3 regions of the Saccharopolyspora hattusasensis genome follow, and region 1 is predicted to be linked to each of the others. Evidence: riboswitches for the same ligand, from Rfam matches in the RefSeq annotation. Region 1 holds a riboswitch; each other region holds the start of a gene.
What was found. A riboswitch is a leader RNA that binds a small molecule or an ion and turns the genes downstream of it on or off. The one in region 1 is predicted to bind glycine.
Positions count from the first base shown of each region.

Region 1 (7,121 bases):
TGAGCGGGCCGCCCCGTTCGGCTGTTTGAGCCCGTCACTCTTTCGGTGGTCTGAGTCTGTTCGTGCGACTGAACGGTGTCCCGGATCCTGTTGCGACGACTTCCAAGCCAGCGGGCATTCGAAGCTGTTGGGAGCAAGGGAACCTTCCTGCCATTCGTGGCAGGAAGGTTCCCTTGCTCCCAGTGCGATCAGCCCAGGACGCTGCTGAGCGGGGTGCTGGTGAGGCCGTGCGCCTCGGCGACCGGCTCGTTGACCAGCTTGCCGTCGTGGGTGTTGAGGCCACCGGCCAGCGCGGCGTCCGCGCGGCAGGCCTGCTGCCAGCCCTGGTCGGCGATGCGCAGCACGTACGGCAGCGTGACGTTGGTGAGCGCGTGCGTCGACGTGTTCGGCACCGCGCCCGGCATGTTGGCCACGCAGTAGAACACCGAGTTGTGCACCCGGTACGTCGGGTCGTCGTGCGTGGTCGGGTGAGAGTCGGCGAAGCAGCCGCCCTGATCGATGGCGATGTCCACCAGCACGCTGCCCTGCTTCATCTCAGACACCAGGTGGTTGGACACCAGCTTCGGCGCCTTCGCACCCGGGATCAGCACGGCACCGATGACCAGGTCCGCGGCCCGCACCGCCTGCTCCACCGAGTACCGGTTGGACGTCACGGTGCGGATTTGGCCGTGGAAGTCGCGGTCGATCTCGCGGAGCTTGTCGACATTGGTGTCGAGCAGCTCGACATCAGCACCCATGCCCATCGCGACGCGCGCGGCGTTGAGGCCAGCGACGCCACCGCCGATCACCACGACCCGCGCCGGGTGCACGCCGGGAACACCGCCCGGCAGCACGCCGCGGCCACCGCTGGGGCGCATCAGCGAATAGGCGCCGACCTGCGGGGCGAGACGCCCGGCGACCTCGCTCATCGGCGCCAGCAGCGGCAGGCTGCCGTTGGCGGTCTGCACCGTCTCGTAGGCGATACCGGTGACCCCGGACTTCAGCATCGCGTCGGTCAGCTCGGCGGAAGCCGCCAGGTGCAGATAGGTGAACAAGACCTGGTCCCGGCGCAGCCGCGGGTACTCCTCGGCGATCGGCTCCTTGACCTTGAGTACCAGCTGGCCTTCCGCCCACACCTCCTCGGCGGTGGGCAGCACCTTCGCGCCGGCCGCGAGGTAGTCCTCGTCGGGGATCGAAGAGCCCGCGCCGGCGTTCGTCTCCACGAAAACGTCGTGGCCGCGGGTGGTCAGCTCGTGCACGCCCGCAGGTGTGATCGCGACCCGGTACTCGTTGTTCTTGATCTCGCGCGGCACTGCGATCTTCACGGCGGAATCCTTTCGTCTCCTGTTGCGCACAACAATCCGCTGCCACTGCGGGGGGCGCATCATTCCCGCCGAATGAGATTGCCCCGCGCGCTTTGTGCTCGCAGCACAAAGCCCGTGGAGCGCCGATCCAGCGCGCGGACGGGGGCACGGACGGGGGCACGGACGGCGGACATGGCAGGAAGGTTCCCTTCCTCGCAACCGACCGGCAGCCCGGCGAAAGCAAGGGAACCGTCCTGCCACGAATGACAGGAAGGTTCCCTTGCGCACGTCACCGAGGGGCTCTGCCGCCCGGCTGTGACAGGAAGGTTCCCTTGTTCGAGCCCTGGGCGAGCTCGCTTGGCCTTGGGTGACAGGAAGGTTCCCTTGCTGTCAGCCGTGCTGCGCCCATCGGTCGGCGAGCAGCTGCGCGAACAGCGCGGAGCGGACGTTGGGGTCTTCGAGGTCGACTTCCACGAGTTGGGTGAGCCGCTTCATCCGGTACCGGAAAGTGTTCGGGTGCACGCGCAACTCGCGGCTCGCCTGCCGGGGATCGCCGGGGTGGCGCAGCCACGCGTGGAGCGTGGCCAGGTATTCGGTGCCCTGCGTTCGGTCGTGCTCGCGCAGCACCGGTAGCGGGCCGAGGGCACCGATACCGGCGTCGGTCGCCGCACCGGCCATCCGGCTGAGCACCAGCAGATGCCAGTTCTCCTCGTACACCGCCACCCGTTGCTGCAGTTGGCCGGTGCGCAGCAAGCTGATCAGCTCCTCGGCTTGCGACCGCGACTGGGGCAGCTCGGCGACCGCCACCGCGGTGCCCACCGCGATCAGCGGGCGCGGCGAAACGTCGTGGGACGTGAGCGCTGCCCGCAGATCCGGCCAGCCGCCCGCGCGCCCCCGGTCTGGCACCAGCGCGTAGAGCATGGTGCCGATCTCGGTGACCAGCGGGCGCCGCCCGATTCCGCGCGTGATCCATTCCCACATCGCCAACCGGTGCCCTTCCGCGGGGCTGGCGGACGGGGGCATTTCGATGGCGACGACCCGGTGCGCTTCGGCGGGCACCGCTAGCTCGTTCGCTGCCGCCCGCCAGCCTTCGCCGCCCTCCAGCAGCAGCCGCACCTGCTCGGCGGATCGGCGGCGCTCCGCGTCCGCCACCGCACGCCACCGCAGCAGTTGCAGCGCGACCAGCGGTGCGGTGTCGGCGAACGCGGTGGAGCGTTCTTCGGAAACCTCGCCGGGGACCACAGCCCACATCGAGCCGAGCAGTTCACCGCCCATCCGGATCGGCACCACCAGCCGGGGCAGGGTGCCGTCCTGCTGGGCGGGCACGAAGATCGCCGAACTGCCCTTGCTGAGCTGGCGGAACGTGCCGCGGGCGCGGAACTTGGCGAGCACGTCGTCGGGCTGCCGCCGGCCCATGATCGTCGAGATCCGCGCCGGGTCGGTGAGGTCCTGCCGGGCGGAGTAGGCCAGGACCTGGGAGCGCGCGTCCTCGATGGTGACCGGCGCGTCCACCACGTCCGCCACCGCGTCGGCGAGCCGGAACAGGTCCCCGACCCCGGTGCTGGACGCGTCGGCCTCCTCGATCTCGGTCCCGGCCAGCGCGGCACGGATCAGCCACACCAACTGCGCCCACGCCGTGCCAGGGCGGACCTCGACCAGCGCCACCCCGGCGTCCCGGGCTGCCGCGGCCACCGCGTCGTCCGCCGAAATCGGCGGTTTGAGAAGCACCGCCGCGGCACCCTTCGCGCCGCAATCCCTCGTCAACGCCACCGCGTGCTCGCGGTCCGGGATGGCCACGCCCAACACGAGGTCGCCGCCCGCCGCCGTCGGCGGCTGATCGGGTTCGGCGATGACGACGTCCCCGACGCACACGATCGGTTCCGGGGCGACCACGGTCCGCAGCAGTGTGGGGCCGACCCGCTCGACCAGTGCCCGGATGTCCAGCATCACCGGCCTCCTGAATACCTCGGGCCGCCTCCGTGCGTTGTGGGGGAGGGCATTGACACCAGGACTGGCCCGTTTATCGTTGCTGAGCACACCGACAATCGCATACCGGCCCTCGACCCCGTGCGGGAGAGACCCTGCGAGCTCACGCCGAGCCCCCAGGGCGCCGAAGGAGCAAGACTCCCCACAAACTCTCAGGCACCCATGACCGTTCGGGCGAGGCAACTCTGGAAAGCGTGCGTCTCATCGACGCTCCACCCACGGTGCAAGCCGCGAGGCCCGCGGCGAAGCTCTCAGGTTCCGCAACAGAGGGGGAGGCCCAGCCACCACGGGCACGAGTGCCCCCCGACTGCCTTGGAGCCTCCCGACATGTCCCTGCCTGCGCACCTGCGTTATTCCGAAGAGCACGAGTGGATCGAGGACCGCGACGAGCTGGTCCGCATCGGCATCACCCAGCACGCCGCGGACGCGCTCGGCGACATCGTCTACGTGCAGCTTCCCGAGGTGGGCGACAAGATCGAAGCGGGCCAGGCCTGCGGGGAACTGGAGTCCACAAAGTCCGTCAGTGACCTGTTCGCCCCGGTGACCGGCGAAGTCGTGGCGCTCAACGAGTCCGTCGTGGACGACCCGGCGCTGCTCAACGCGGAGCCGTTCGGCGACGGATGGCTGCTCGAAGTGCGCCCGACCAGCACCGGTTCGCTGCTCACCGCTGAGCAGTACGCCGAGCTGATCGCGGAGTAACGGGCCAAGCGAGGTAGGAGGCGGTCAATGGCGATCAGCGTCTTCGACCTGTTTTCGGTGGGTATTGGGCCGTCCAGTTCGCACACGGTTGGTCCGATGCGCGCGGCGCGGTTGTTCGTGCAGCGGTTGCACAGCGCGGGCCGGTTGCCGCAGGTCGAGCGGATCAAGGCGGAGTTGTTCGGGTCGTTGGGTGCGACCGGGCATGGGCACGGTAGTCCGAAAGCTGTGCTGCTGGGTTTGGAGGGGCACAGTCCGGAGACTGTTGATCCGGCGGCGGTGGAGGGCCGGGTCACCGAGATCCGTGAGTCCGGCCGGTTGCGTTTGGATGGGGTGCAGGAGATCCGGTTCATCGTGGACCGTGACTTGGTCATGCACCGGCGCAAGTCGTTGCCGTTGCATCCCAACGGGATGCGCTTCGCCGCGTTCGGTGCCGATGATGCCGAGCTGGACAGCGCGGTGTTCTACTCGGTGGGCGGTGGCTTCGTCGTCGACGAGGACGCTACCGGCACTGATCGGATCAAACCGGACGAGACCGCGGTGCGGTACCCGTTCCGCACGGGTGTGGAACTGCTCGCGCGGACCGAGGAGTCAGGGCTGCCGATCAGCGGTGTGATGCTGGCGAACGAGTTGTCCTGGCGTGGTGAGGATGCCGTGCACAAGGAGTTGCTCGGTATCTGGCAGGTCATGCGTGAATGCGTTGACAACGGCTGCCGCAACTCCGGTGAGCTGCCCGGTGGGCTGAAGGTCCGTCGTCGGGCGGCGGAGCTGGCGGCTTCGTTGACCGAGCGCGACGATCCGCTGGAGTGGGTCACGCTGTTCGCGCTCGCGGTCAACGAGGAGAACGCGGCTGGTGGGCGGGTGGTGACCGCGCCGACCAACGGTGCGGCCGGGATCGTTCCTGCGGTCCTGCATTACTACACGCGGTTCGCGCCCGGCGTGGATGATGCTGGTGTCGTGCGGTTCCTGCTGGCGGCGGGTGCGGTCGGCGTGTTGTTCAAGGAGAACGCGTCGATTTCGGGTGCGGAGGTCGGTTGTCAGGGCGAGGTGGGTTCCGCGTGTTCGATGGCTGCTGCCGGTCTCGCTGAGGTGCTGGGTGGAACGCCGAGACAGGTGGAGAACGCCGCGGAGATCGCGATGGAGCACAACCTCGGGTTGACCTGCGACCCGATCGGTGGGTTGGTGCAGATTCCGTGCATCGAGCGCAACGCGGTCGCGTCGGTGAAGGCGATCACGGCTGCGCGGATGGCGTTGCGCGGCGACGGCAGCCATTTCGTTTCGCTGGACAAGGTGATCAAGACGATGCGGGAGACCGGCCGGGACATGAAGGTCAAGTACAAGGAGACGGCCCGCGGCGGCCTCGCCGTCAACGTCATCGAATGCTGACCCTGCCGCGCGACCAGCGCGAGCACGGGAACCTTCCTGCCACCATCCGCCGGAGAGCTCTGCCACGTGAGCATGGGAACTTTCCTGTCACCTGGTGTGCGGTGAACGTGTCCAGATGCCAGCGGTGGAGTCCTTCTGCCGTCGGCATCGGCGTGCCCGTTGGTGCGAGGATGGGAACCTTCCTGTCACCGCCGGGCCGCCGGAGAGCTCTGCCGCGGGAGCATGGGAACTTTCCTGTCACGACTCGGCCCGGGTTCGTGAGGATGGGAACCTTCCTGTCACCGGCCTTCGTCGTCCCAGCCGAGGCGGGCGACCAGGCCGGCCCGGGTTCGTGAGGATGGGAACCTTCCTGTCACCGGCCTTCGTCGTCCCAGCCGAGGCGGGCGACCAGGCGCGGCGTGTCGACGCCGGCGCAGAGCACGACGTGCCGCGCGTGGTAGATCGCATCGGCCTTCTGGAACTCGACCGTGCCGTTGTCCAGCACCAGCAGGCTGTGGATGTCGTTGGCGACGATGTGGTCGCCGACCGAGCCGGCCAGCGTCTCGATCATCGCCCGCCGGATTGCCCCGACCCGGGGCGCGCCTGCCGTCGAAGCACTGCACGTCGGCGCCGCGCCGCAGCAGGCCGTCCGTGGTGGACAGCCCGAGTACCCCGGCGCCGATCACCGCGATGTGTCCAGTTACCTCTTGTGCTCAGCCATTTCCCGCTCCTCCAGCCGATGCCGTCGTCTGGCTCTCCTGGCGGCAGCCGGATCCCAGGATGCTTGGCCACCCCCGCCGCGACATCACGTGTTCTCGGGAGCAGCGAAGCGACGATGCCGCCTCGCGCTGGGCGAGGCGGCATCTCCTGTAGGGGAGCGGAGAATTTAAGTGTCTGCAGTGGTCGATTTGCTGTAGGCAGCATGCCTGCGACAGGGCGGGTTCTTGCCTTTGAAACGGCGAAGCCGCTTAGCGCAACTAAGCAACTTGCACCGCCGCGGGTTCTCAGACTGTGCCCACCCCGTCGGGGTTCTTGGCGAGGCCAGTCCGCGAAGCCGCGTATTGGTCATACGTAAGCCGGGGCTCCCGGAGGCCAGGCGGCGTCTGTAATTCCCGCAGGGGGGACGCCACCTGCACCGCTAAGCAAAGCGAGTTCTCACGGTCTTCGCGATCAGCCTTCCACGAACTTGAGTCCGGCTATGCCGACCACGATCAGCCCGAGGAAAGCCAGCCTGGACACCGTCATGGGTTCGCTCAGGAAGACCATCCCCACTGCAGCGACGCCGACGGTGCCGATGCCGACCCAGATCGCGTAGGCGCTGCCGACCGGCAGCTCCTTCAGCGCCACCGAAAGCATGCCGAGGCTGATCATGGCGACGGCGATGCCCAGCACCGCCGGCCACACCCGGGTCAGGCCTTCGGCGTGCTTCAACGCCAACGACCAGACGATCTCCAGCAGGCCCGCTACGACGAGGATGACCCAAGCCATTGCTGCTTCCCTTGTTCCAGAAGGTGAACGCACGCCGCCGTCAGGCGTTGGCGCCGGCGTCGACGAGGATGCCGGTGCCGGTGATGTTGCGACCGCCCTCGCCGGCCAGGTACGCGACCGCCGCCGCGATGTCGGCCGGGGCGTTGTAGCGGCCGAGGGCGGTCAGGGCGCGCTCGGCGTCCGCCTCCTCGCCGTCGGCCGGGTTCATCTCGGTGTCGGTGGAGCCCGGGTTCACCAGGTTGACCGTGATGCCGCGCGGACCGAGGTCGCGGGCGAGGCCCCTGGTGAAGCCGGTCAGCGCCG
Region 1 is NZ_JBPCDC010000001.1:3,100,883-3,108,003, reverse strand. It holds gene ald (alanine dehydrogenase) at 189-1,304, opposite strand; gene ACRXBZ_RS14070 (PucR family transcriptional regulator) at 1,674-3,230, opposite strand; glycine riboswitch at 3,344-3,448, shown strand; glycine riboswitch at 3,449-3,546, shown strand; gene gcvH (glycine cleavage system protein GcvH) at 3,597-3,968, shown strand; gene ACRXBZ_RS14060 (L-serine ammonia-lyase) at 3,996-5,351, shown strand; gene ACRXBZ_RS14055 (hypothetical protein) at 5,704-5,901, opposite strand; gene ACRXBZ_RS14050 (DMT family transporter) at 6,501-6,818, opposite strand; gene ACRXBZ_RS14045 (SDR family NAD(P)-dependent oxidoreductase) at 6,859-7,121, opposite strand, start outside.

Region 2 (7,121 bases), 700 kb from region 1:
GCCGCGGGCGACCTTGCGCCGGTAGCCCAGGTGCGCGATCAAGATCATCGCCCAGGTGAAGATGGCACCGGCGGTGCTGGCGCTGGTGATGTAGGTGAACGCCTGCTCCGGCACGAAGTAGTTGAGCACCACGCCGATCAGCATCGCGCCGAACGTGACGCCGATGGCCCGTGAGGGCACCGCCCGGCCGCTGAGCACCCCCACCGAGCGCGGCGCCTGGCTGTCCTCGGACAGCGTGCGCAGCATCCGCGCGGTGGAGTAGATGCCGCTGTTGCACGACGACAGCGCCGCGGTGGTGACCACGAAGTTGATCACACCGGCCGCCGCCGGGATACCGATCAGGGTGAACGCTTGCACGAACGGGCTACCGCTGGTCGGGAACTGGAACCACGGGACCAGCGCGGTCAGCGCGGTTAGCGCGCCCACGTAGAAGATCAGGATCCGCCACATCACCGAGTTGATCGCCCGCGGCAGCACCTTTTGCGGGTTCTTGCTCTCGCTGGCGGTCTGGCCGACCATCTCGACGCCGACGAAGGCGAACATGACGATCTGGAACGCCAGCAGCGACGAGGCCATGCCGTTGGGGAACAGCCCGCCGTGGGACCAAATGTTGCTCAGCGCCGCGGTGTCGCCAAGGTCGCTGAAGCCGAACACCAGGATCGCCGCGGCCAGCACGATCAGCCCGATGATGGCCAGCACCTTGATGAGGGCGAACCAGAACTCGAACTCGCCGAAGAGCTTCACCGCGATCAGGTTCACCCCGCTGAGCACGATCAGTGCTCCCAGCGCGGGGATCCACTGCGGGATCGTCGGGAACCAGAACTGGAAGTACTTGCCGACAGCGGTGATCTCGGCCATGCCGGTGACGATCCACACCAGCCAGTAGCCCCAGCCGACCGCGAACTTCGCCCACGGGCCGACGAATTCGCCCGCGTACTCCGCGAACGACCCGCTGACCGGTCGGTACATCAACAGCTCGCCGAGCGCCCGCATCACGAAGAAGATCATCAGCCCGGCGATGGCGTAGATCAGGATCAGGCCGGGGCCGACCTGGTGCAGGGCCTTGCCTGAACCGAGGAACAGGCCGACCCCGATCGCCCCGCCGATCGCGATCATGTTGATGTGCCGGGAACTCAGATCCTTCCGGTACTCCTCGGCCACTGGTTGGCTCATCGAAGTGGACCCCTTACTCGCCAGCGTGTTTCGCCGAAACTGCGCAGATAATCCGGCATCCGGCGAGGGCCCGCAAGGGGGGTTGAACCAGTTGGAATACGGCCTTTTCCCGTTCCATCATGGTCCACTTAGGATCGAAAACAGGAAGAACGCCGCTTTTCGGTCATCGTGGCCGAAATGCGGCGTTCTTCTCCTGGCAAAGCTTTCCGATCAGAGGTTCGGGTAGAGGGGGTGTTTGGCGGCGAGGGCTTCGACGCGGGCCCGGAGCTTGCCGCTGGCGGCTTCGTCGAAGCCGGGCTTGAGTGCCTCGGCGATGATGTCGGCGACCTCGGTGAAGTCGTCCTTGCCGAAGCCGCGGGTGGCCAGGGCCGGGGTGCCGATGCGCAGGCCGGAGGTCACCATCGGCGGCCGCGGGTCGTTGGGCACCGCGTTGCGGTTGACCGTGATGCCGATCTCGTGCAGCCGGTCCTCGGCCTGCTTGCCGTCCAGCTCGGAGTCGCGCAGGTCCACCAGCACCAGGTGCACGTCGGTGCCGCCGGAGACCAGCTGCACACCGGCCTTGGCGGCGTCGTCGGCCAGCAGCCGCTCGGCCAGGATCTGCGCGCCCTCCACGGTGCGGCGCTGCCGGTCGGCGAACTCCTCATCGGCGGCGATCTTGAACGCCACCGCCTTGCCGGCGATCACGTGCTCCAGCGGCCCGCCCTGCTGGCCGGGGAACACCGCCGAGTTGAACTTCTTGGTGAACTCCGAGTCCGAGGACAGGATCACGCCACCGCGCGGGCCGCCCAGGGTCTTGTGCGTGGTGGTGGTGACGACGTGCGCGTGCGGCACCGGGTTCGGGTGCAGCCCGGCGGCAACCAGACCGGCGAAGTGCGCCATGTCGACCATCAGGTACGCGCCGACCTCGTCGGCGATCTCGCGGAACCGCTTGAAGTCCAGCTGCCGCGGGTACGCCGACCAGCCGGCGATGATCAGCTGCGGCTTGTTCTCCCGCGCCAGCCGGGCGACCTCGTCCATGTCCACGCGGTGGTCGTCGGCGCGCACGTGGTAGGGCACCACGTTGTAGAGCTTGCCGGAGAAGTTGATCCGCATGCCGTGCGTGAGGTGACCGCCGTGGGCCAGGTCCAGGCCCATGATCGTGTCGCCGGGCTTGAGCAGCGCAAACATCGCCGCCGCGTTGGCCTGCGCCCCGGAGTGCGGCTGCACGTTGGCGTAGGAGGCCCCGAAGAGCTCCTTGACGCGGTCGATGGCCAACTGCTCGACGACGTCGACGTGCTCGCAGCCACCGTAGTAGCGGCGCCCCGGGTAGCCCTCGGCGTACTTGTTGGTCAGCACCGAGCCCTGCGCCTCCAGGACCGCCTGCGGTGCGAAGTTCTCCGAAGCGATCATCTCCAGCGTGGTCTGCTGGCGGTTGAGCTCGGCGCCGACCGCCGCCGCCACCTCGGGATCCACCGCGGCCAGCTGGTCATTGAACAGGTCCGGTGTCGACATGGTGTTGCCTCCTGGTTCGATCTCGTCAGGCATTGCGGCGGTAGAACGGCAGCTCGACGACCTGCACCGCGACGTTGTTGCCGCGGATGTCGACCTGCAGTTGGGTGCCGGGTTCGCTGTGGTCGCGGTCGACGTAGGCCATGCCGATCGGGTGGCCGAGGGTCGGCGACGGGGCACCGCTGGTCACGACGCCGATCTCGGCGCCGTCGGCGTCCAGCACGCGGTAGCCGTGCCGGGGCGCCCGGCGCTGGTCGGTGCTCAGCCCGACCAGTGTGCGCTCGGTGGGCTTCTCCGCGGCGGCGGCCAGCGCGTCCTTGCCGACGAAGTCGCCGGGCTTGTCCAGCTTGACCACCCGGCCGAGGCTGGCTTGGAAGGGCGTGAGGTCGGCGGACAGCTCGTTGCCGTACAGCGGCATGCCCGCCTCCAGCCGCAGCGTGTCGCGGCAGGACAACCCGGCGGGCTGCAGGCCGTGCTGCGCGCCGGACTCGGTCAGCGCCTGCCAGACGGCCTCCGCGTCGCCGGGCGCGGTGAACAGCTCGAAGCCGTCCTCGCCGGTGTAGCCGGTACGCGCCAGCAGCACGTCCTTGCCTGCGACCTGGCTGCGGTAGCCCGCGTAGTACTTGACCTCGGCGAGGTCGGTGTCGGTCAGCGGGGCGAGGATGGCGACCGCGTTCGGGCCCTGCACGGCGATCAGCGCGTAGTCGTCGGAGACGTCCTGGTGCTCGGCGTCGAAGCCGCCGAGCCGCTCGGCCAGTTCGGCGGAGACCACGGCGGCGTTCGCCGCGTTGGCCACGACCAGGAACTCCTGCTCGCCGAGCCGGTAGACGATCAGGTCGTCCAGCACGCCGCCGGTGGCGTTGCAGATCATCGTGTAGCGGGCGCGGCCGGGCTTGATCGCGGAGGCGTTCGCGACCAACGCGTAGTCCAGCGCCTCGGCGGCCTGCGGGCCGCTGATCCGGATCTCACCCATGTGGGTTAGGTCGAACAGGCCGGCGCTGTTGCGCACCGCGTTGTGCTCGGCGGTGTCGCCGGAGTAGCGCAGCGGCATCCGCCAACCGGCGAACTCGGTGAATGTCGCCCCGAGGGCTTCGTGTACTCGGTGCAAGGGCGTCTGTCGTGGCGACGACATGGTGCGACTCCTCCTGGTGGGCGCCGGTCGGCAGTCGAGGGCCGGTCAGCTCACTGCGCCCAACCTTATCGGGGACACCTCGACCCCGACCTGCGCGGGCTTGCGCTGGTCGGGCGGTCTCCCCGGAGTCATTGGCCTGAGAGTTTCGCCACCCCGCGAGGGGCGGCTTGCACCGTGGGCGAGAAGCGCGTTGCTCCTGCTTTTCTCCGTGTTCGCCTGGTGCCGTGCGGTGCCGGTGCCTGAGAGTTTGCTGGGGAGTATTGCTCCTTCGGCGCTCCGGTCTCCCGAGGTTGCTCGGGGGCCGGAGTCTCTCCCGCACGACGTCATCGGCGCGGTATTCGGTTGTGCGAACGCCGACGCTACGAACTGAACGTGACCCAGTCAACCGGGCGGGTAGGACCGGGCCGTCGGGGCGTCGGAAGGCGCCGTGACGGCGGCGCGCGCGGTGCGTGCCGCGTTTGCGCGGTTGTCGCCGGACGAACTGATCGACATGCTCTCCGAGGAGTTCCCCTGGGTGGCCCTGCTGCCGTCCGGTGAACGCTCCGAGTTCTCCCTGGACTTCGCTCAAACCTTCCGTGCTTCCGCGGAACTCGGCTCTTGGGCTCCACTCACTCTGTTTCCGGGCTCGTTTTGCGCAGCGGTGCGGGATACGCCACGTCGGGGCTGTCCTCGCGAGAAGACCTCTGCCCGTTTTGTCGGTAGCCTGGTGACAGCCGTGACTCCGAACCGCCGGGAGCGACGATGTCTCTGTTCAAGAAGGTCGCCGACTTCGCCAGCAGCCCGCAGGGCCGCAAGGTGATCGACCAGGCCAAGAAGTACGCCACCGACCCGAAGAACAAGGAGAAGATCGACCAGGTCAAGAACAAGTTCTTCGGCAAGGGCGGCAAGGGCCACTGACCGAAAACCCCGACGAAGGCCCCCGGTGCCCGCTAGAACCCAAGAACCCCAGGCGCCGGGGGTCTTCTCGTGCCCCAAGGGCATGTGGTATCAGCGGATACCACGCGATACCATGCCGGAATGGCCACGACTCTGCGGCTTAACGACGACGACAACGCGAAGCTCCGCGATGTAGCCGAGCGAGAGGGCCGGTCGATGCACGAGATCGCGGTGGCAGCGCTGCGCGAGTACTTTGCCCGCCACGAGGAGTTCCGGGCGAACCAGGTGCGCCGATTCCTCGCGGAAGATGCTGAGCTGCTGGAGTTGCTGTCCCGGTGACGCACTAGTGGTGGGCAGCGCGTACGTCGCCGGGACGTTCGACACTAAGGCCGCTGAGCTGCTCTACGTCGCCGGGCTGATCGCCCGCGGGCACCCCGTGATCACCGTGGACCTGTCCACCGCGGGTGGGAGTTCCGACGCCGACGTGTCGGCCGCCGAGGTCGCCGCGCACCACCCGGACGGGGCCGACGCGGTGTTCACCGGCGAGCGGGGATCGGCCGTCACCGCGATGGCCGCGGCGTTCGAGCGGTTCCTGGTCGCGCAGGACGTCGACGGGGTCATCGGGCTCGGCGGCTCGGGCGGCACCGCGCTGATCACGCCCGCGATGCGCGCGCTGCCGGTCGGCGTGCCCAAGGTCATGGTGTCCACAGTGGCCTCCGGCGACGTTTCGCCCTACGTGGACGCCACCGACATCGCGATGTTCCCGTCGGTCACCGATGTCGCCGGGCTGAACCGGATTTCCCGCCAGGTATTGGGAAACGCCGCGCACGCGCTGCTGGGCGCGGTGACCCACCCGTTGCCAGCGGCCGAGGACAAGCCCGCCGTCGCGCTGTCCATGTTCGGCGTCACCACGCCGTGCGTGACCGCGGTAGCCGAGCAGTTGGCCGCCGACCACGACCCGCTGGTGTTCCACGCGACCGGAACCGGCGGTCGGGCCATGGAGAAGCTCGTCGACGACGGCCTGGTGCGCGCCGTCCTGGACATCACCACCACCGAGGTCTGCGACCTGATCGCCGGCGGCGTGATGAGCGCGGGGGAGCAGCGCCTGGACGCCATCGCCCGGACCAGAGTGCCCTACGTCGGCTCGTGCGGCGCCCTGGACATGGTGAACTTCGGCGCGCTGGAAACCGTTCCGCCGCAGTACCGGGACCGCAACCTGTACGTGCACAACCCGCAGGTCACGCTGATGCGCACGTCCGCAGGGGAGTGCCGCCGGATCGCGGAGTTCATCGCAGGCAAGCTCAACGCCTGCGACGGCCCGGTGCGGTTCCTGCTCCCGGCCGGCGGAGTGTCCATGTTGGACTCACCGGGGCAGCCTTTCTGCGATCCCGGCGCGGACGCGGTCCTCTTCGAGACGCTGGAGAGCCGGGTGCGGCAGACCGCCGACCGGCGCGTCGAGCGGGTGCCGCACAACATCAACAATCCGGAGTTCGCCGCCGCGCTGGTCGCGGCGTTCCGGGAGATCACCGGATCCGCCGAGCGAACCAGGCAGGAGGCACGATGAGCCGATTCGACCGCGCCGGACTGATGCGCCGGTTCCGCGCCAAGGCCGAGCGCGGTGAGCCGATCGTCGGCGGCGGCGCGGGCACCGGCCTGTCCGCCAAGTGCGAAGAGGCCGGCGGCATCGACCTGATCGTCATCTACAACTCGGGCCGCTACCGGATGGCCGGGCGCGGTTCGCTGGCCGGGCTGCTGGCCTACGGAAACGCCAACGACGTCGTGGTGGAGATGGCCCGCGAGGTGCTGCCGGTGGTGCGGCACACCCCGGTGCTGGCCGGCGTCAACGGCACCGACCCGTTCATGCTGCGCGACCGGTTCCTCCGCGAGCTGCGCGACCTCGGGTTCGCCGGGATCCAGAACTTCCCGACCGTCGGGCTCATCGACGGCACCTTCCGGGCGAACCTGGAGGAGACCGGAATGGGCTACGGCCTGGAGGTCGAACTCGTCGCCGCCGCGCGCGAAGCCGACCTGCTGACCACTCCGTACGTGTTCTCCAGCGCCGACGCCCGGGCGATGACCGAGGCCGGCGCCGACATCATCGTGTGCCACCTGGGGCTGACGACCGGCGGCGCGATCGGCGCCGGGACCGCAAAGTCGCTGGACGACTGCGTGGCGCTGATCGACGAGTGGTCGCAGGCGGCGACCGAGGTCCGCGAGGACGTGCTGGTGCTCTGCCACGGCGGGCCGGTCTCGATGCCGGAAGACGCCTCGTACGTGCTTTCGCGGACCAAGCGTTGCCACGGGTTCTACGGTGCGAGCAGCATGGAGCGGTTGCCCACCGAACAAGCACTGACCGAACAGGCCAAGGCGTTCAAGAAACTCAGGTTCTGAGGAGGCAAGCGGTGGCGAAGTCCTACACGAGCGCGGTCATCGAGGTGTCGGCCGAGCAGGT
Region 2 is NZ_JBPCDC010000001.1:2,398,697-2,405,817, reverse strand. It holds gene ACRXBZ_RS10565 (amino acid permease) at 1-1,173, opposite strand, end outside; gene glyA (serine hydroxymethyltransferase) at 1,384-2,664, opposite strand; gene gcvT (glycine cleavage system aminomethyltransferase GcvT) at 2,690-3,793, opposite strand; glycine riboswitch at 3,909-4,010, opposite strand; glycine riboswitch at 4,011-4,119, opposite strand; gene ACRXBZ_RS10550 (hypothetical protein) at 4,535-4,690, shown strand; gene ACRXBZ_RS10545 (ribbon-helix-helix domain-containing protein) at 4,811-5,008, shown strand; gene ACRXBZ_RS10540 (Tm-1-like ATP-binding domain-containing protein) at 5,019-6,233, shown strand; gene ACRXBZ_RS10535 (phosphoenolpyruvate hydrolase family protein) at 6,230-7,060, shown strand; gene ACRXBZ_RS10530 (SRPBCC family protein) at 7,072-7,121, shown strand, end outside.
Region 2: it holds a riboswitch for glycine, as region 1 does, so the genes downstream of both, gcvT (glycine cleavage system aminomethyltransferase GcvT) here and gcvH (glycine cleavage system protein GcvH) in region 1, are expected to answer to the same signal.

Region 3 (7,121 bases), 2.3 Mb from region 1:
TCCCGATGCGCAACAGGTGGACCAGGTCCGGTCTGGCGGCTGCCACCGCACCCACCGTGGCGGCCGTGATCATGCCCTCTCCAATGCCGATGAGGCAGTGCACCCCGACCACCGCGAGCGCAGCGGTGCCCGTGCCGTAACCGGCGGCGCCGCCGAGCGCGTACTCGATGACGAAGCCGCCGGAGGCGGCGACGGTGTTCACCCAGGCCGCGACGAAGGCAGTCACCAGCAACCCGGCGCGGCTGCGCAGCGCGAGGCGGCGCAGCGCGAGCGCGACAAGGTAGCCGACGGCGGTGCCGATCAGCGCCATGTTGGTGATGTTCGCGCCCAGCATGGTCAGCCCGCCGTCGGCGAACAGCAGCGCCTGCACCACGAGCACGATCGCCACGCACAGCGCGCCGACCCACGGCCCGGCCAAGATCGCCGCCAGCGCCCCGCCGAGCAGGTGCCCGCTGACGCCGGGCAGCACCGGGAAGTTGATCATCTGCGCGGCGAAGACGAACGCGGCCACCAGCCCGGCCATCGGCGCCGTCCGGTCGTCCAGGTCGGCCCGCGCCTTGGCCAGCGCGACCGCCAGCCCGGCGATCGCCACGACCGCGAACAGCAGCGCCGTCTGCGCGTTCAGCAGCCCGTCACTCATGTGCATGGCGAGCGTGGTGGTCTGCACGACGCATTCCCTCCCAACCTGAGCAGTTGCGCATCGAGAGTAGTTGCCGCAATACCGCTATCACCAGTGTCTGGCAGGAGTCCTAGATCGCAGTTCGGCGCAAAAAACCGTCGACCCGGGCAAAACACCCGGGCCGACGGTTCAAGTCCCTTCGGTCAGTCGCGAACGGCCAGCGCCAGTTCACCGTTGGCGTCCTGCTCGGCGTCCAACACCTTGTCGCCGAGCAGCGTCGCGACCTGCGATTCGAGGAACACCCGCACGCCGGATTCCTCGATCACCTCGTCGCCGGCCTGCGGTTGGTCGGCGATCGACGCCTGCAGGCCCTGCTCAGCCGGCGCGATGCGCAGGCCGGAACCTTCCGGAGAGTCGCCGCCGACGAGGACGAGCTTGATGACCTCCGCCGCGCTCTCACTGATGGTGAGCATTGCTCCACTTCCTCTCGGAGCCGGTCAGGTGACCGGGCCACCGTGTCACCCCGCCCACACCGCACGCAAACCGAACCCGACCGGACGTGTCGCACCCACCCCGAACACGGAGGCGCCCCCGGCCGCAACGGCGGACCGGAGGCGCTCCCACCAACGGACGTCCCTCACGACTGGTAGGCGTCCAGGGGCGGGCAGGAGCAGACCAGGTTGCGGTCGCCGCGGGCCCCATCGATGCGGCGCACCGGCGGCCACACCTTCACCACATCGGTGCCCAGCGGGTAGGCCGCCTCCTCGCGGGAGTACGCGTGGTCCCAGTCCTTAGCCAGTGAGGCCGCCGTGTGCGGGGCGCCCACCAGCGGGTTGTCGTCGGCCGGCCACTGCCCGGCGACGACCTTGTCGATCTCCGCGCGGATGGCGATCATCGCCTCGCAGAAGCGGTCCAGCTCCGCCAGGTTCTCGCTCTCGGTCGGCTCGACCATCAGCGTCCCGGCCACCGGGAAAGACATCGTCGGCGCGTGGATGCCGTAGTCGGCCAGCCGCTTGGCGACGTCGTCGACGGTGATTCCGCTGGTCTTGCTGATCTGCCGCAGGTCAAGGATGCACTCGTGCGCCACGAAGCCGCCTTTGCCGGTGTAGAGCACCGGGAAGTAGGTGTTCAGGCGGCGGGCGACGTAGTTGGCGGCGGCCACCGCGGTCAGCGTCGCGCGGCGCAGGCCGTCGGCACCCATCATCCGCACGTACGCCCAGGAGATCGGCAGGATCGAGGCGCTGCCCCACGGCGCGGCGCTGATCGGGCCGACGCCGGAGACCGGTCCGGCTGCGGGCTGCATCGGGTGGTTCGGCAGGAACGGCGCCAGGTGCTCGCGCACGCCGATCGGGCCGACGCCCGGCCCGCCACCGCCGTGCGGGATGCAGAACGTCTTGTGCAGGTTCAGGTGCGAGACGTCGGAACCGAACTTGCCCATCCGCGCCAGGCCGATCAGGGCGTTGAGGTTCGCCCCGTCGACGTACACCTGGCCGCCCGCGTCGTGCACCAGGCCGCACACCTCGCGCACGGTGTCCTCGTACACGCCGTGCGTGGACGGGTAGGTGATCATGATCGCGGCGAGGTCGTCGGCGTGCTCGGTGACCAGCTCGCGCAGGTGCTCCAGCTCGATGTTTCCGGTGTCGTCGCAGCGGACCACGATCACCCGCATCCCGGCCATCACGGCGCTGGCGGCGTTGGTGCCGTGCGCGCTCGCCGGGATCAGGCACAGGTCCCGGTCGGCGGCACCACGGCTGCGGTGGTAGGCCCGAATCGCCAGCAGCCCGGCGAACTCGCCCTGACTACCGGCGTTCGGCTGCAGGCTCACCGCGTCGTAGCCGGTGACCTCCGCCAACCAGGTCTCCAGGTCCTTGACGATCGACAGCAGACCCTCGGCGTCCTGCGCGGGCGCGAACGGGTGCAGCGAACCGAACTCCGGCCAGGTGATCGGCTCCATCTCGGCCGTCGCGTTGAGCTTCATGGTGCACGAGCCCAGCGGGATCATGCTGCGGTCCAGCGCGATGTCCTTGTCCGACAGCTGCCGCAGGTAGCGCAGCAGCGAGGTCTCGGAGCGGTGGGTGTGGAACACCGGGTGCGTCAGGTACTCCGAGGTGCGCTCCAGCGCCGCGGGCAGCGCGTCCGGCGTCTCGATGTCGAGTTCGTCGGCGTCGCCGACGGTGACGCCGAAGGCCTGCCACACCGCCGCCAGGTGCGCCCGCGTGGTGGTCTCGTCGCAGCTGATGCCGACGTGGTCGGCGTCCACCCGGCGCAGGTTGATGCCGACCCGGCGGGCCGTGGCGACAACGTCGTCGGCCTTGCCCGGCACCCTCGCGACGACGGTGTCGAAGAACTCCCGGTGCAGCACCTCGACCCCGCCGCGGCGCAGCTGCTCGGCGAGCACGGCGGCCATCCGGTGCGCGCGGGTCGCGATCGACCGCAGCCCGGCGGGGCCGTGGTACACGGCATACATCGACGCCACGACGGCCAGCAGGACCTGCGCGGTGCAGATGTTGCTGGTGGCCTTCTCGCGGCGGATGTGCTGTTCGCGGGTCTGCAGCGCCAGCCGGTAGGCCTGGTTGCCGTCGGCGTCGACGCTCACGCCGACCAACCGGCCCGGCAGCTGCCGTTCGAGTCCCTTGGCCACGGCCATGAATCCGGCGTGCGGGCCGCCGAAGCCCATCGGCACCCCGAATCGCTGGGTGCTGCCGACCACCACGTCCGCGCCGATCTCGCCGGGCGAGCGCAGCAGCGTCAGCGCCAGCAGGTCGGCCGCGACGACGACCTTGGCGCCGCGCCGGTGCACCTCGGCGATGATCTGCTCCTGGTCGCGCACCGCACCGGAGGCACCCGGGTAGGACAGCAGCGCGCCGAAGAACTCGTCCTCCGGCAGCGCCTGCGCGCCAGCGGACAGGTCGGCGACGACGATCTCGATGCCCAGCGGCTCCGCGCGGGTCTCGATCACCGCGATGGTCTGCGGCAGCGTGTCGGCGTCCACCACGAACCGCGGCGACTTCGACCGGCCCGCGCGGCGCACCAGCGTCATGCCCTCGGCCGCCGCGGTGGACTCGTCGAGCATCGACGCGTTGGCCACCGGCACCCCGGCCAGGTCGGCCACCATCGTCTGGAAGTTCAGCAGCGCTTCGAGCCGACCCTGCGAGATCTCCGGCTGGTACGGGGTGTAGGCGGTGTACCAGGCCGGGCTCTCCAGCACGTTGCGCAGGATCACCGGCGGCGTGACCGTGCCGTAGTAGCCCAGCCCGATCATCTCGGCGTGCGGGCGACAGCGGCGCGCGAGCTCGCGCAGCTCGGCCAGCGCCTCGGACTCGGTGGCCGGCTCGGGCAGCGCCAGCTGCAGGTCGCCTTCCCGGATGGTGTCCGGCACGGCGTTCTGACCCAGCTCCTCCAACGAGCCGACGCCGATCACGTCGAGCATGCGGGCAAGCTCGGCCGGCATCGGCCCGACGTGCCGGTCGGCGAACGGCGTTCCGTGCTCCAGGGCGGCCAGTGGAATGCGATCGTGGGTCACGTCGGTCATCGCCAAACCTCAATTGTCGCGGCGGGCAAAGGGCGGCAGAACAGCCGGAACTGCTCTGCTCTCCCCCTCTGTCACTGTCCGCGAAGCGAACGCCTGAGAGCTTCACCCGGGAACCGGGCTTGCACCGTCGGCGGGATGCGCCACAGCCGTGGTGCATCCTCTTTCCAGAGGCATCTCGCCCGTGCGGTCCAGGTGGCCTGAGAGGTTGGCGGGGAGGTTTGCTCCTTCGGCGCCGACCACGGCCGAAGCCGGGCCGGACTCTCCCGCACGGGGTCGGCGATGTGCCGCAGCTTACCCGACCAGGGGGTCGAGCGGACCCGTGATGTCACCGGCCGCACACCACCGGCCGGGGCCGGCCGCGATCAGCCCGTTTCAGCCTGCCGGTCGCGCCGGCGGCGGGACAATTCGTCGTCGACCAGCGGCACCAGCTCGCCGCCGTCGGCCCGCTCGGCCGGGAAGTCGTGGATGGTGCCGCTGATCTCGCGCATCGCGCCGCTGACGGCGATGCCGAACACCCCTTGGCCACCTTGCAGCAGGTCGACCACCTCCTCGGCAGAGGTGCACTCGTAGACCGTCGTCCCGTCGCTGAACAGCGTGAGCCGGGCCAGGTCCTGCACGCCTCGGTTGCGCAGGTGGTCCACCGCGACCCGGATGTTGTGCAGCGAAACCCCGGTGTCCAGCAGTCGCTTGACCACCTTGAGCACCAGGATGTCCTTGAACGAGTAGAGGCGCTGCGAGCCCGAGCCGGCGGCGCTGCGGATGGACGGGCCGACCAGCTTGGTGCGCGCCCAGTAGTCCAACTGGCGGTAGGTGATGCCGGCGATCTGGCAGGCGGCCGGACCCCGGTAGCCGACCAGCTCGTCCGGCATTGCGGCGTCGGGGAACAGCTCGCCCTGCTCCGCGGCAGCATCCCGGTTGGGCGCTTCCTCGACCACGCCTGCCTCCCCTCGTCCGGCACGAAGCCGACGACGACGATCACCAGCGCCCGGACCGTCGCGATCCGGGGCCGCGAACACCGCCCAGCGACCGAATCACACCGGGGCAATTCGCGTAAGTTCGACGGTATGCCTGCCCCGCGGGGAGGTCAACGCGACGCGCGGGCCCCGGACGACCCGGCCCCCGCCCGCAGCGCGCGGACAGGGGCCGGGAGGTCTCGTCGGGTCGATCGGCAGGCTCAGGTGTCCGCGCCGCGGAAGTCCTCCGGCGACACGGAGTCGAGGAACTCGCGGAACTTCTCGACCTCGTCCTCCTGCTCGTCCGGGATGATCAGCCCGGCCTCGTCCAGCACCGATTCGTCGGCGTGGATCGGCACCCCGATGCGCAGTGCCAGCGCCACCGAGTCGCTCGGCCGCGCCGAGACCCGCACATCCCCGTCGAACACCAGCTCGGCGAAGAAGGTGCCGTCCTGGAGATCGGTGATCCGCACCTGTTCAAGGTCGCGTCCCAGGGCCCCAATGACGTCCTTCAGCAGGTCGTGAGTCAGGGGTCTCTGCGGCCGCACACCCTGCTGCTCGAGTGCGATGGCGGTCGCCTCGACCGAGCCGATCCAGATCGGCAGGTAACGCTCGCCGTGCGCCTCGCGCAACAGCAGAATCGGCTGGTTTGCTGGTAGTTCAACTCGCACGCCGACGACGCGCATCTCGCTGCTCATCGTCACATCGCCTCCTCCAGCGCGCCGAAGCGTGACATCCCCGTCGAGGATCGCGCACCGACGCCTCCGACGCTACCCGCGTTGCGGCGGACACGCCCATCCCTTAGCGGTCTGGTCGACCACCGAATTCGCGGCCTTCCTGCCGGTGCATCTGGCCCGAACCACAGGCTGAGCTCCTTATCGAGCATTACCAGCACGATACACCGCCCACCGCCCCGTTGGGCCGGTGGAAAGAGGACCGCTGCAACGTGGAAACCGGTTGCGACGTCGGGAAATTCCCCGCGCGAGGATGCAGTTGATCTCGGCTGCGCAGTACCTTGACGCGCTAGCGGGGCGACGCCGCTTCGGCGTCGCCCCGCTGGCGGGTCGACAAGTCGTTCCCAGGGCGTCCTCAGCGGGCGCCTGGGCCCCCATCGATCGGACCAGTAAGGAATACCAGGCGGAACTTCCCGATCTGCACCTCGTCACCGTTGGCGAGCACCGAGGTGTCCACCGGTTCCCGGTTGACGTAGGTACCGTTCAGGCTGCCGACGTCTACGACCACGAAGTCGTTGCCTTCGCGCCGGAACTCGGCGTGCCGACGGGAAACCGTGACGTCGTCGAGGAAGATGTCGCTGTCGGGGTGTCGTCCCGCGCTGGTGGTCTCCCGGTCCAGCAGGAATCGCGACCCCGCGTTGGGGCCGCGCTTCACCACCAGCAGGGCGGACCCTGCGGGCAGCGCATCGACCCCGGATGCGGATGCGGATGCGGATGCGGCGGCGGGCTCCGGGGACGCACTCTCGGTGCTTTCCGGCTCCGAGAGGAAGGGCCTGAAGACCGAGGTGGTCTCCGGTGACTGCTCCGGCGGAACATCGCCGTGCCCGGGGAATTGGCTCACCTGAGCTCTCCTCTACGCGGATAGATCGTGCCAAGTATGTACCCAACGTACAGTGCAGGTACAAGCACGGAACGCGGGACTCCCGACATCTTCCTCCCGGACCCCGACAGTCCGACGATCTTGCCTGGTCGGATCAGGATTCGGTCAGCTTCTGGTAGGCCTGGGCGTCGAGCAGGGCGTCCAGCTGGGCCGGGTCGGCGAGCTTGAGCTCGACCATCCAGCCGCCCCCCAGCGGTGCCGAATTGACCAGCTCCGGTTCGTCTTCCAGCTGGTCGTTGCGGGCCACCACCTCGCCGCTCACCGGGGCGTAGATCTCGGAGACGCTCTTGGTCGACTCGACCTCGCCCATCGACTCGCCAGAGGTGACCTGCTGGCCGGGTTCCGGCAGCTGCACGAACACCACGTCGCCCAGCTGCTGCTGGGCGTATTCGGTGATCCCGAT
Region 3 is NZ_JBPCDC010000001.1:779,984-787,104, forward strand. It holds gene ACRXBZ_RS03690 (energy-coupling factor ABC transporter permease) at 1-646, opposite strand, end outside; gene ACRXBZ_RS03695 (HesB/YadR/YfhF-family protein) at 823-1,092, opposite strand; gene gcvP (aminomethyl-transferring glycine dehydrogenase) at 1,257-4,151, opposite strand; glycine riboswitch at 4,326-4,427, opposite strand; gene ACRXBZ_RS03705 (MerR family transcriptional regulator) at 4,514-5,086, opposite strand; gene ACRXBZ_RS03710 (bifunctional nuclease family protein) at 5,326-5,802, opposite strand; gene garA (glycogen accumulation regulator GarA) at 6,194-6,679, opposite strand; gene gcvH (glycine cleavage system protein GcvH) at 6,813-7,121, opposite strand, start outside.
Region 3: it holds a riboswitch for glycine, as region 1 does, so the genes downstream of both, gcvP (aminomethyl-transferring glycine dehydrogenase) here and gcvH (glycine cleavage system protein GcvH) in region 1, are expected to answer to the same signal.